DNA from 4 places in the Lysinibacillus sp. FSL M8-0355 genome. Region 2 is predicted to be linked to each of the others. Evidence: riboswitches for the same ligand, from Rfam matches in the RefSeq annotation. Region 2 holds a riboswitch; each other region holds the start of a gene.

Region 1 (3,159 bases), 200 kb from region 2:
CATCAATGGGATGGTCGTGTAGCCTACACAAAAAGGGGTTGGAAGATTTGGGCATTTTACAAGGGTTAAAAATTCTCGATTTTTCTGCATTACTACCAGGGCCAATGGCGACAATGATTTTTGCTGATTTAGGAGCAGATGTCATCCATGTTGAATCTTCAAAGCGCGTTGATTTAACACGAATTATGCCTCCCTATGATGAAGATCATGAGGCTTACATTCATCAACATTTAAATCGATCTAAAAAATCAATTACATTAAATCTTAAATCACCAGAGGCTATAGACATTGTAAAATCACTGGTGCAAGAGTATGACGTTATTATCGAAGGTTTTCGGCCTGGTGTCATGCAACGCCTTGGCATTGGCTATGAAGCTCTAAAGGAAATAAATCCAAAGGTTATCTATTGTGCGATTACTGGTTACGGACAAACTGGACCTTATAGCAATCGACCTGGACACGATAATAACTATTTATCTTTAGCAGGCTTACTCGATTATTCACGCCATAAGGATAAAAAGCCTGTCTCCATGGGGGTTCAACTAGCTGATATAGCTGGAGGGACAATGCATGCCGCAATTGGGGTACTGGCTGCTGCCCTTCATCGTGAAAAAACAGGCGAAGGACAATTCATAGATATTAGTATGACAGATGCTGTCTTTTCGCTGAATGCTATGTATGGTGCTGCGTTTATTGGGGGTGGTCGTATACCACAGCCAGAGCAAGAAATTTTAAACGGAGGCAGTTACTATGATTTTTACAAAACAAAAGATGGACGCTTCTTCTCTGTCGGTAGCTTAGAACCTCAATTTCGTAAACTGCTCTGTGAAGCACTCGACATTCCTGAGTTGATTGATAATACCTTTAATGATTCTTACTATACACAAATACGCTTTAAAGAGGCTGTTCATGATGCCTTTCTATCAAAGACATATGAGGAATGGCTTGAGGTATTTAACGAGGATTTTGAAGGTTGTGTAGAGCCTGTACTCACTTTTCCAGAAGCATGCGAGCATCCACAGTTGAAGGCTCGTGGCATGATCGTCGATATTCCAAAAAGCGATGGCACCATGCAACAGCAAATTGCTTCTGCCTTTAAATTTGATGGCACTGAGCCTGAGTACAAGTATGTCGGTGCCAAGCTTGGAGAGCATAATGAAGAAGTATTAACTGCACTTGGCTATAGTGATGAACAAATTGCTAGTTTACGAGAAAAGGGCGTTTTAGAATAACGGAAAGGTTCAATTTGGAGTAGGCAATTTTCAAATTGAACCTTTTTATGGCTGGCTGCTCATTGGCATCCTCAGTAACATAAGCATAAATTATTTCACTAGAAAAAACGCGGCTACCAATGTACTCCTGCTGTTATAACAGTAAATGGATTTATTTTTCTAATAAAACTTTTTAAAAGAAATGTTGACATATAATTCATCAAGCATTATAGTATTGTTTAAATCTTAACAGACAATTAAATACGATAATTTCTTCTTATCCAGAGAGACTGAGGGACAGGCCCAATGAAGTCTCGGCAGCGGGTTATTAACATAATACCGTGCCAATTCCTGCAAATGTACTTACATTTGAAAGATGAGAAGGAAGTAGTTTCTTCAATAGTGGGGACCTTCCTTTTTTCTTAATCGATAAGAACAAAAGGAAGGTCCTTTTTGTTCTTTATTTTTAAATAGGGAGTTGAGCAAGTAAATGATTGAATTTCAGAATGTAGCGAAAACCTTTAAATTTGGTGATCGTGAAGTGAATGCAGTGAAAGATGTATCTCTTTCAATTCAGCAGGGAGAGATTTTTGGAATTATTGGATTTAGTGGTGCAGGAAAGAGCACATTATTGCGACTTGTGAATCTATTAGAAAGTCCAACCCATGGCGCTGTTCAAGTACAAGGTGTTGATATTAATTCGCTCACACCAAAAGAGGTAAGAAAGCTGAGAAGAAGAATCGGCATGATTTTTCAAAATTTCAACTTATTCTCCTCAAGAACGGTAGCTGGAAATGTAGCCTATCCACTTAAGCTGGCGGGAGTGCCTAAAAAAGAAATTAATGAAAGAGTTGCAGAACTTCTTAGTTTTGTTGGTCTTACAGAAAAAGCGAATGATTACCCTGAGCAATTATCTGGAGGCCAAAAACAGCGGGTTGGAATTGCGAGGGCGCTTGCTACCTCCCCTGATATATTAATTTGTGATGAAGCAACCTCAGCGCTCGATCCGGATACAACTGGGGAAATTCTCCGCCTTCTCAAAAAAGTAAACAAGGATTTAGGAATCACTATTTTGCTAATCACACATGAGATGAATGTCATCCAACAAATATGTGACAGAGTAGCAGTCATGGAAAATGGGGCAGTAATTGAATCTAATTCAGTTTTTGATATATTTACAAATCCACAGCATTTAACGACTCAACGGTTTATTCAATCGGTTCAGCAAGATCGACCATCTGCATCTCTATTAGAGGAATGGAGAAAAAAAGGCGGCAAAAATTTATACCGTGTTATTTTTAAAGGTGATATTGCTAGCGATCCTATCCTTTCTCGCGTAACAAGAAAATTTGATGTGGACGTTAATATCGTCTATGGCTCTGTCCGAGAAATTCAGGAGAAGTTCTATGGGAACTTGCTCGTCTCATTTGAGGGACATAGCGATAAAATACCTAGTGTTCTTACTGAATTACAAGACATTGTAACTGTTGAGGAGGTAAAATTCAATGAAGGTTGATTGGACGACTTTTTGGCCCCGTATTTTTGAATCTACAGGTGAAACAATTTTAATGGTTATTATAACCCTTATCTTTGGTTCTATTCTTGGTATAACAATAGGTTTACTACTATATGTGACACGAAAAGGAAATATTTTAGAGAACAAATTCGTGTTTCAATTGTTAAATTTTTTAATTAATATTATTCGCCCAGTTCCATTTATTATTTTTCTAGTGGCCATTAGCCCATTAACACGAATGGTTGTTGGAACAACGATTGGTACGTGGGCAGCAATCTTTCCAATGACGATTGCCTCATCATTTGGTATTGCGAGAGTAGTAGAGAATAACTTAGTTAGCATTGACCCTGGGGTAATTGAAGCCGCAAAGGCAATGGGAGCAAGTCCTCTACAAATTATTTTTACTGTATTAATTCCAGAGGCACTTGGACC
Region 2 (3,159 bases):
GTTTTTTGATGACCTCTTTACCACCTTCGATATTGCTAGTCTCAGGCTTAATTAAAGCGATCATAATGAAAAATAGAGCTACAGACATAATGATTGAGAAGGGGGCAGCATAGAGCAACCAAGCACCCCAGGAGATATCCACATTAAATTGTTCCTGAATAAAGTTTAAAGCGACCATATTTTGAGCTGCTGCTGTCTTGATACCGATATTCCAAATGGAAACGGCTTGTACCGAAGTAATAACAAGTAAAGCGGCGAGTCGACTATCGCGTGGTAAACCAAATGCTGCGACCATCCCTAGCAATATTGGTACGACTGCGCCTGCACGTGCTGTGGCAGAAGGAACAAAAAAAGCGAGGGCTATAGAAACTAAAATGGCGCCGAATACGATAGCTTTTGTTTTTGTTCCTACAAGTGAAAGGATCCAGAGAGCAAGCCGTTTATGTAAGTTGGTAATTTGCATGGCTGCTGCTAAAAAAAGAGCTGCTGCTACTAATGCGACAGCGGAATTACTAAATCCACTTAAGGATAATTTTAAAGCGCCAGCAGTTCCTAATTCTGTAGCAGGATCGTCCATTGATGGAGCGAGCCCTAGTAGAACAGTTACAAGTGCAATGATCATGGCTGAGCTAACGGGATAGGACACGGCCTCTGTTACCCATAGGATGACTGCGAATGCTAAGATGGCTAAAGCTCGTTGTCCAGCAATCGGTAAGTCACCGTTATTAGGTAAAAAAGTAATGATGATTAGTAAAGCAAAGGCCAAGCCAATCCATAGTGGCTTTAAATTCCGTTTCGTAGCTGTTTGATTGGGTGAAGACATATTTTCTCATCCTTTCTACGATAAATATGACGATTATTATCCATAACATCGGTTAGTAAAATGTTTTATTAAGATAAGAACTTGTCTATTTTATTGTAAAAAAATAAGTATGCAGAATAGCTGCTTTTTACAGCGATATAAGTAGATAAAGAGAAAATATACGGTCATAAAAAATACAAAAATATCCATTGTAATATTATTTCTTTTTCTTAAATGCAGACGTTACTTTAGGCTCTGTACCCTTCACTAATCGTTGGATATTTTCGATGTGCAGGATAATAGCTATGCCAAAAAGAAGGACAGCAATTATAGTTGGGCCAATTCCAGGAATCCATAAATATGTTGCCGTACAAAAAACGAGATAAAACTCTAGAACACCGACAATTAAATAGTTAGTTGCAAAGGATAAAATGACAAATAAAATAAGTGCAAATAAACCAATCTTCCAATCTACAGCAAGTAGAATTCCAATAATAGAGGCAGTTCCTTTCCCACCATTGAAGCCCATATAAAATGGGAAATTATGACCCAAAATAACCCCTGCAGCAATAATGTAGGTCAGGAGCCATATTTCTCCTTCGGTTAAATGCGGAGCATCTGCTAAATAAAAGTGTGCACCGATAATAGCTACAACGCCTTTGCCAATATCGATTAGGGCTACTAAAACGCCATATTTCCAGCCGAGGGAAAGTGTAGCATTAGAGGCACCTGCATTGCCATGGCCAGCTTTTTTTAAATCAACCCCCGATAAAAATTGTGCCACTTTAGAGCCGTGAATACAGCCAATTAAATATCCAACTAAGAGAAAAATGATCACGGCTTTTACCATAAAAATACTCCTTTCAAATTTTTTTCTAAATTAGTGTATGCGTTCATATTACGTATAAGAGCTGACAGAAGTTTCGGAAAAAATAAAATTTACATATTGACAGAAAAAAACTCTATGTTTATACTGTGTTACAACGATGGAAATTGAATCTCATACTCTTATCAAGAGCGGCGGAGGGATAGGCCCTATGATGCCCAGCAACCAGTAAGTGATGAACTTACTAAGGTGCTAATTCCTACAGATTCTTACTTGGATCTGGCAGATAAGGGGAGGAAAACTTGCAACCGCAACCCTCTTCTTAACAGGAGAGGGTTTTGTTTTCTACACATAAATCCTCCTCATCTCCGGTACCATCGTAAAAAAATAATTGGAGGTACACAATGACAAATTTTAAACCAGAAACATTGCTGTTACATGGTGGTCAAGAGCCAGACCCAGTGACGGGCTCTAGAACAGTTCCTGTCTATCGCTCAACTGCTTTCGTATTTAAGGACACTGCTCATGCGCAACGTCTTTTTGCCTTAGAGGAAGCGGGGAACATTTACACACGGATTACAAATCCGACAGTGGATGTTTTTGAAAAGCGTGTGGCCTTATTGGAAGGTGGAACAGCAGCAGTAGCACTTTCATCTGGTGCAGCAGCTATCGCATTTTCCATTTTAAATCTAGCTGGAGCAGGCGATGAAATAGTAGCAGGTAGTTCTTTATATGGTGGTACGTATAATTTATTTGCTAACACATTACCGAAGTATGGCATTAAAACAATTTTTGTAGATGAAACAAACCCAGAGAATTTTAAGGCTGCGATTACCGATAAAACGAAAGCTGTCTTCGCTGAAATTTATGGTAATCCAAGTTTAAAAGTTTTAGATATTGAAGCAGTAGCTAAGATTGCACATGCTAACAGTTTACCATTAATTATCGATAGTACATTTGCTTCTCCTTATGGTTCCACACCAATTGAATACGGTGCAGATATTGTTGTTCACTCCGCAACTAAATGGATAGGTGGTCATGGTACAACTTTAGGTGGGGTTGTTGTAGACGCTGGTAAGTTTGATTGGACTAGTGGACGATTCCCTGGATTTACGGAACCAGATGCTTCTTACCATGGATTACGTTACGGAATTGATACAGCTTCTGCTGCTTTTGCTACGAAGCTACGCGTACAGTTGTTACGTGACTTCGGTCCAACATTAAGTGCTGACGCAGCGTTTAATTTACTACAAGGTTTAGAAACGCTTCATTTGCGTATCCCTAAACACAATGAAAATGCGTTGGCAGTTGCTGAATATTTACGAAACCACCCATCTGTGGAGTATGTAAACTATAATGGCCTAGAAGATTTTGCGACACATGATTTGGCGAAAAAATACTTGAAAAATGGCTTCGGTTCTGTGCTTACATTTGGCATTAAAGGTGGACGTGAGGCTGGTCGAAAGCTAATTGATAGCGTGAAGCTGTTTTCACATGTAGCAAATGTAGGGGATGCCAAATCGCTCATTAT
Region 3 (3,159 bases), 3.8 Mb from region 2:
GGTGGCGGTATTACAGGATTATGCACAATGCATTATTTACAACGTCAAGTGAAGGAAAATAATGTAGATGTGCGTCTAGTGCTTGTAGAAAAAAATACATATTTAGGGGGCAAATTATATTCAACACATGAGCAAGGTTTTATTATGGAAACAGGTGCTGACTCGATTGTAGCTCGTCATAAAGGTGTTATGGAGCTTGTACAGGAGCTTGATTTTGAGGAGAATCTAGTTTACAACGAAACAGGTATTTCCTATATTTATACGAATAATGAATTACATGCCATTCCGGCAGATTCTACTTTTGGAATACCAATGAGTTTGGCATCCTTGGAGCAAAGCACATTGATTACAGAGCAAGGTAAACAAGATGCATTAAAAGATTTGACTTTACCAAACAAAGACTTCACAAAGGAAAGTTCAATTGGAGAGTTTTTAACCTATTATTTAGGGGAAGAGCTTGTGAAAAATCAAATTGCACCCGTTCTTGCAGGTGTTTATTCAGGGGATTTACACCAGCTTTCGATTGCCTCTACTTTACCGTACTTGATTGACTATAAGAACGAGTATGGAAGTATCATAAAAGGCTTTGATGCGAATCGTGAGCAATTTGCTAAAGCAGCCAATAAAAAGTTTATATCGTTCAAAAACGGTTTATCTTCTCTAATTGATCGTCTCGAACAAACATTAACTGATGTAGAGATCATCAAGGGTGTCGCAACTGTCAATGTTCAAAAGCAAGAAAACCACTATTCAATTGCCTTAGCTAATGGTGAAAGCATCGAGACAGATTATGTCGTTTTAGCACTGCCGAATGAGGCTGTTCAAGGCCTACTACAGGATGAATCATTAAACCGTTATTTTGACCAATTTACGACAGCTTCAGCAATTACGATCTATTTAGGTTTTGATGTACCAGACTCTAGATTGCCAGCAGATGGAACGGGCTATATTGTCTCACATAATTCTGACGTTACATGTAATGCTGCAACTTGGACAAGTCGTAAATGGAGGCATACATCAAGAGATCATAAATTACTTGTGCGACTCTTTTATAAAAGCATCAATCCAGCATATGAGCAACTCCGTGCCATGTCTGACGAAGAATTAGCAGCGGTTGCTTTAGAGGATGTGCGCAAGAGCCTAGGAATAGAGGAACAGCCAACAGTTATTAATGTCACAAAATGGATTGATCAAATGCCAAAATATGATCTAGCTCACCGTGAAGCATTACAAGGTTTAGTTCAAGAATTACAAGAAAACTATCCTAATCTATCCATCGCAGGTTGTTCATACTTTGGGGTAGGGATTGGTGCTTGTATTCAAAATGGGAAAAAAATCGGTGAGGAGCTTGCAAAGGAACTAGCCAATTTCTAAGCTTTTAAGTGAAAAATATCTTTGTTATGTGAAATAGTCTTGACTCATTCGTCAGTAAACGATATGATTCTTTTAATTATTTAAAAAATTCATACTACATTCTTATCAAGAGAAGCAGAGGGACTGGCCCATTGAAGCTTCAGCAACCAACTTTTTTGTCAGGTGCTAAATCCAGAAGACCATTGAGTCGAAGATGAGAAGGAAAAAACAATGATGAGTCATTAAAGCCTTCTTTTTTTTATAAAAGAAGGCTTTTTATTATACAGAGATATAGGAAGAGAGGCTAGTTTAATGAGATTGCTTGAAAGGTTAAAAACGCATGTATTGACGGCAGATGGCGCAATAGGCACAGTACTTTATGGCTATGGTTTGGAGTATTGTCATGAGGAAATGAATGTACAGAAACCTGAGTTAATTGAAAAGATTCATAGAGAATATATTGCAGCTGGTGCTGATATCATCCAAACGAATACGTATGGTGCAAATGCCATTAAATTAGCTCGCTATGGATTAGAATCGCGTGTCCAACAATTTAATGAAGCAGCGATTACAATCGCAAAGCGAGCTGCGGCAGATGGAGGTCAGTTTGTCTTAGGGACAATTGGTGGTATTCGTGGTATTCGTAAAAGTGATGCAACGTTAGATGAAATCTTAGCAACTATTGAGGAGCAAGCGAGTGTTTTACTTGCTGGGAATCCAGACGGCCTTTTACTCGAAACCTATTATGATTTTGAAGAATTAACAGCTACCTTAAAGATGCTACGGACAAAGACAAAATTACCGATTATTGCGCAAGTTTCCATGCACGAACCTGGTGTTTTACAAAACGGTATGTCTTTAAATAACGCCCTGCATGAGCTAGAAAAACTTGGTGCGGATATTGTGGGTGTCAATTGTCGTTTAGGTCCACACCATACCATTCAGGCGTTTGAAGGTGTAGAACTTCCTGATAAGGCATTTATGTCGGCTTATCCGAATGCTTCACTCCTTGACTTAGAAGATGGTCGTGTCGTTTATGAGTCAGAAGCTGAATATTTTGGTCGAGCGGCTGTGGAATTACGTGATCAAGGGGTACGCTTAATTGGAGGCTGTTGTGGTACGACACCGAAGCATATAGCAGCAGCGAAGAAGTATTTAGAAGAGTTATCACCAGTTCATGAAAAGTATGCCAAACCCGAGAAGATTCAAATTGTTCGTGAAGCAGAGCCAACGAAGTATGAACCTCTTCATGAAAAAGTAAAGCGCGAACGCTCTGTCATTGTAGAGCTAGATACACCTAGACATCTGGAAATTGATGGTTTTCTGGAAGGGGCAAAACAATTGTATGATGCAGGAGCAGATGTCGTCATGATGGCAGACAATTCTCTGGCTTCTCCACGTATTAGCAATATTGCTATGGGTGCATTGTTGAAGAGTACTAATGGTGTACGTCCTCTAACACATATTACATGCCGAGATCGTAATTTAATCGGTCTGCAATCACATTTAATGGGGTTAAATGCATTAGGAATTCATGATGTGTTAGCTGTTACTGGTGATCCAACAAAAGTTGGGGACTTCCCAGGTGCCACAAGTGTTTATGATGTCTCATCAATGGAGCTGATCCAATTAATTAAGCAGTTAAATCAAGGTATTTCCTTCTCAGGTAAACCACTTCGTAAAAAAGCAAATTTTTCAGTAGCTGCTGCATTTAATCCAAATGTCCGTGTATTAGATCGTGCTGTGGCACGCTTAGAGAAGAAAATTGAGTATGGAGCAGACTACTTTATTTCACAGCCAGTATAT
Region 4 (3,159 bases), 3.3 Mb from region 2:
ACAGTGCATTGAAAGGATACCTTGCTGTGGTAATAAGTAGTTCATGATACCAAAAATAGATTTTTTCATTTCACCAGCATATTCAGTACCACCGATTAAGATCATTTTCTTTTCAAGTGATACAATGATGAAAGTTTCAGAAGCAGTACCATCAACTGCAGGGTCTGCTTTAAAGTTAGGAGCAGAGATGACAGTGAAGTCTGCAACATGAGAAGCTAATTCTTCTTCAGTTGGACGGATAAATAATTGATGAGCAAAAAGGTTGTGCCAAGCGTATTCATTAATTACTTGGATGCTTAATTGTGAATCTTTGTCAGCACCTGCGAAGCCTTTAAATACGAATAACTCGTCACGTTCTTTTAAATATTTTATTACTTTTACATATAAGTTATCAAACACTTCAGAAGAAATCGGTTGGTTGACTTTACCCCAGTCAATTTGATCTTTTGTGCTTTCTTCTTCTACCGTATATTTATCTTTAGGTGAACGACCAGTGTATTTGCCAGTTTCTGCACGAACTGCGCCATCTACTGTTAACATTGCTTCACCACGAGATGTAGCTTTTTCTGCTAATTGTGGTACTGAAAGTTGAACATTAATGTTACCGCCGTTTAATAATTCCTTCAGTTCGTTTGCAATTTCTACTGAATTCATCGATTAAATACCATCCTTTTTTATAGTATTCCCTTGATTTAGAGGGATTTTTTCTTAATTTCAAAAATAGTATAACACAATTGCTTAAATAATCTATACTAATTAAGAAATTATTTTAGAGTTTTTATCACTTTTCAATAAACTGACAAAAAATAATGTTTTTCGAGTAGAATCCGATCAATCCTACTGTAATTAGGCGCAAAAATTGAGCCACACATATGTTACCACAAGTAGCTAGGTATGTTGTAGGGATTAATTTGCTTCTATTTACATCATCATCCAAGTATGAAAAGTTTTTGTGTAATCAGTTCCTTCCTTTCTATACAGTAATACATAAGAAAATATTTGACAACGTTCAACCTTTTCAGTAACATGAAATTGAACGGATACTCTTATCCCGAGCTGGTGGAGGGTCAGGCCCTGTGAAACCCGGCAACCTGCATGTTTTATTTCACAGCATGCGTTGGTGCCAACCTGATGCAAGGGAACATCCCTTGAACGATAAGAGTGAAAGGTTACGAAGTCATTATTCCTTTCCTCATGTGCAGTAACGTGAGTAAAGGATTTTTTTATTGCTAAAAAAGAATGTAAAGGTAAGTATATGTAGTTCTTTCCTTATTATAATGACAGATCTTTCGAAATCCTCGTGTTAAAAGCAGCAGTAACGGCTTGAGAGTTCAATCCTTAGGAGCGGACTTGACATGGGTAATGAGTACCGTATTCATACACAACTACTTTTTGTAAGAGTAATAGGAGGAAAACCAAATGACAAACCGTCGACTGTTTACATCAGAGAGTGTAACAGAAGGACATCCAGATAAGATTTGTGACCAAATCTCGGATGCCATTTTAGATGCTATTTTAGCAGAAGATCCAAATGCACGTGTAGCGTGTGAAACAACTGTCACAACAGGATTAGTATTAGTAGCAGGAGAAATAACTACTTCTACTTACGTTGATATTAAAGGTATCGTTCGTGATACTGTAGCAGAAATTGGCTATACACGTGGTAAATATGGCTTTGATGCTGAAAATCTAGCGGTGCTTGTAGCTATTGGCGAACAATCGCCTGATATTGCACAAGGTGTTGACCAAGCTTTAGAGGCTCGTGAAGGCTCTATGACAGATGCTGATATTGAAGCAATTGGTGCTGGTGACCAAGGTCTAATGTTTGGTTATGCATGTAATGAAACACCTGAACTAATGCCATTGCCAATCAGCTTAGCACATAAATTAGCACGCCGATTAACAGAAGTTCGTAAATCAGGTGAATTAGCGTATTTACGTCCTGATGGAAAAACACAAGTAACGATTGAATATGATGACAATAATGTACCTGTGCGAGTGGATACAATTGTTATTTCAACACAACATGATGAAGAAGCAACACTTGAACAAATTCAAGCTGATCTGAAAGAATTTGTTATTGCACCCGTTGTGCCAAGTGAATTATTAGATGCAAACACGAAATACTTTATTAACCCGACTGGCCGTTTTGTTATCGGTGGACCTAAAGGGGACGCTGGTTTAACAGGACGTAAAATCATTGTTGATACATACGGTGGTTATGCACGTCACGGTGGTGGCGCATTCTCTGGTAAGGATGCAACAAAGGTAGACCGTTCAGCGGCTTATGCGGCACGTTATGTAGCAAAAAACATTGTAGCAGCTGGCTTGGCAGAACGCGCTGAGGTACAACTTGCCTATGCGATTGGTGTGGCTCAACCAGTTTCCATTGCGGTTGACACATTTGGTACAGGTAAAGTGAAAGAAAGCGCAATCGTAGAGTGGGTACGTGAGCTATTTGATTTACGTCCAGCAGGTATTATTAAAATGCTAGATTTACGTCGTCCGATTTATAAACAAACGGCAGCTTATGGTCATTTTGGTCGTACAGATTTAAATGTACCATGGGAACAAATCGATAAAGCAGATGCTCTACGAGAAAAGGCACATCTATAAACTATTGAGCTAAAGTAATGAAGACATTAGAAAATTATTCTAATGTATTAAAAAGGAAAGGGGCAATATTGTCCCCTTTGTTTTACAAAAAATCCCTCGCTACGATCCGTGAACATTTTGGTTACACGGAAATGCGAGGTATTTTTTTCGTTAATATTGAATTTTTGTGTATATTGTTTACTTCTGAAGGGATTTATAATATTGTCCTTTTTCTGCATATTCGCGCACGATACGTTCCATATCCTCTTTATCTTCTGCATTTAATTCACGGACTACTTTTGCCGGACGACCTAATGCTAAACTATTCGGAGGAATGACTTTACCAGGAGGTACTAGGCTTCCTGCCCCAATAAATGCACCCTCTCCAATCTCTGCCCCGTCTAATATAATGGAGCCCATACCAATTAAAGCATTTTTGCGAATTGTACAGCTATGTAAAGTGACTTGGTGTCCAACTGTTACCTCATCTTCAATAATTAGCGGAAATTTTGGACTTTGATGTAAGCAACAAAGATCTTGGATACTGACACGTTTCCCAATAAT

What was found. A riboswitch is a leader RNA that binds a small molecule or an ion and turns the genes downstream of it on or off. The one in region 2 is predicted to bind S-adenosylmethionine.
Region 1: linked by a shared signal. The riboswitch ahead of MKY46_RS00965 (methionine ABC transporter ATP-binding protein) and the one ahead of MKY46_RS01960 (O-acetylhomoserine aminocarboxypropyltransferase/cysteine synthase family protein) in region 2 are both predicted to bind S-adenosylmethionine.
Region 3: linked by a shared signal. The riboswitch ahead of MKY46_RS20655 (bifunctional homocysteine S-methyltransferase/methylenetetrahydrofolate reductase) and the one ahead of MKY46_RS01960 (O-acetylhomoserine aminocarboxypropyltransferase/cysteine synthase family protein) in region 2 are both predicted to bind S-adenosylmethionine.
Region 4: linked by a shared signal. The riboswitch ahead of metK (methionine adenosyltransferase) and the one ahead of MKY46_RS01960 (O-acetylhomoserine aminocarboxypropyltransferase/cysteine synthase family protein) in region 2 are both predicted to bind S-adenosylmethionine.

What each region holds. Positions count from the first base shown of each region.
Region 1 covers NZ_JBBPAI010000001.1:191,775-194,933, reverse strand. The annotation lists gene MKY46_RS00970 (CaiB/BaiF CoA transferase family protein) at 48-1,232, shown strand; SAM riboswitch class I at 1,486-1,594, shown strand; gene MKY46_RS00965 (methionine ABC transporter ATP-binding protein) at 1,702-2,727, shown strand; gene MKY46_RS00960 (methionine ABC transporter permease) at 2,717-3,159, shown strand, end outside.
Region 2 covers NZ_JBBPAI010000001.1:391,796-394,954, forward strand. The annotation lists gene MKY46_RS01950 (DASS family sodium-coupled anion symporter) at 1-823, opposite strand, end outside; gene MKY46_RS01955 (glycerol-3-phosphate acyltransferase) at 1,020-1,652, opposite strand; SAM riboswitch class I at 1,808-1,921, shown strand; gene MKY46_RS01960 (O-acetylhomoserine aminocarboxypropyltransferase/cysteine synthase family protein) at 2,033-3,159, shown strand, end outside.
Region 3 covers NZ_JBBPAI010000001.1:4,225,056-4,228,214, reverse strand. The annotation lists gene MKY46_RS20660 (protoporphyrinogen oxidase) at 1-1,374, shown strand, start outside; SAM riboswitch class I at 1,474-1,574, shown strand; gene MKY46_RS20655 (bifunctional homocysteine S-methyltransferase/methylenetetrahydrofolate reductase) at 1,666-3,159, shown strand, end outside.
Region 4 covers NZ_JBBPAI010000001.1:3,669,245-3,672,403, reverse strand. The annotation lists gene pckA (phosphoenolpyruvate carboxykinase (ATP)) at 1-654, opposite strand, end outside; SAM riboswitch class I at 1,044-1,162, shown strand; gene metK (methionine adenosyltransferase) at 1,420-2,616, shown strand; gene MKY46_RS17785 (gamma carbonic anhydrase) at 2,794-3,159, opposite strand, start outside.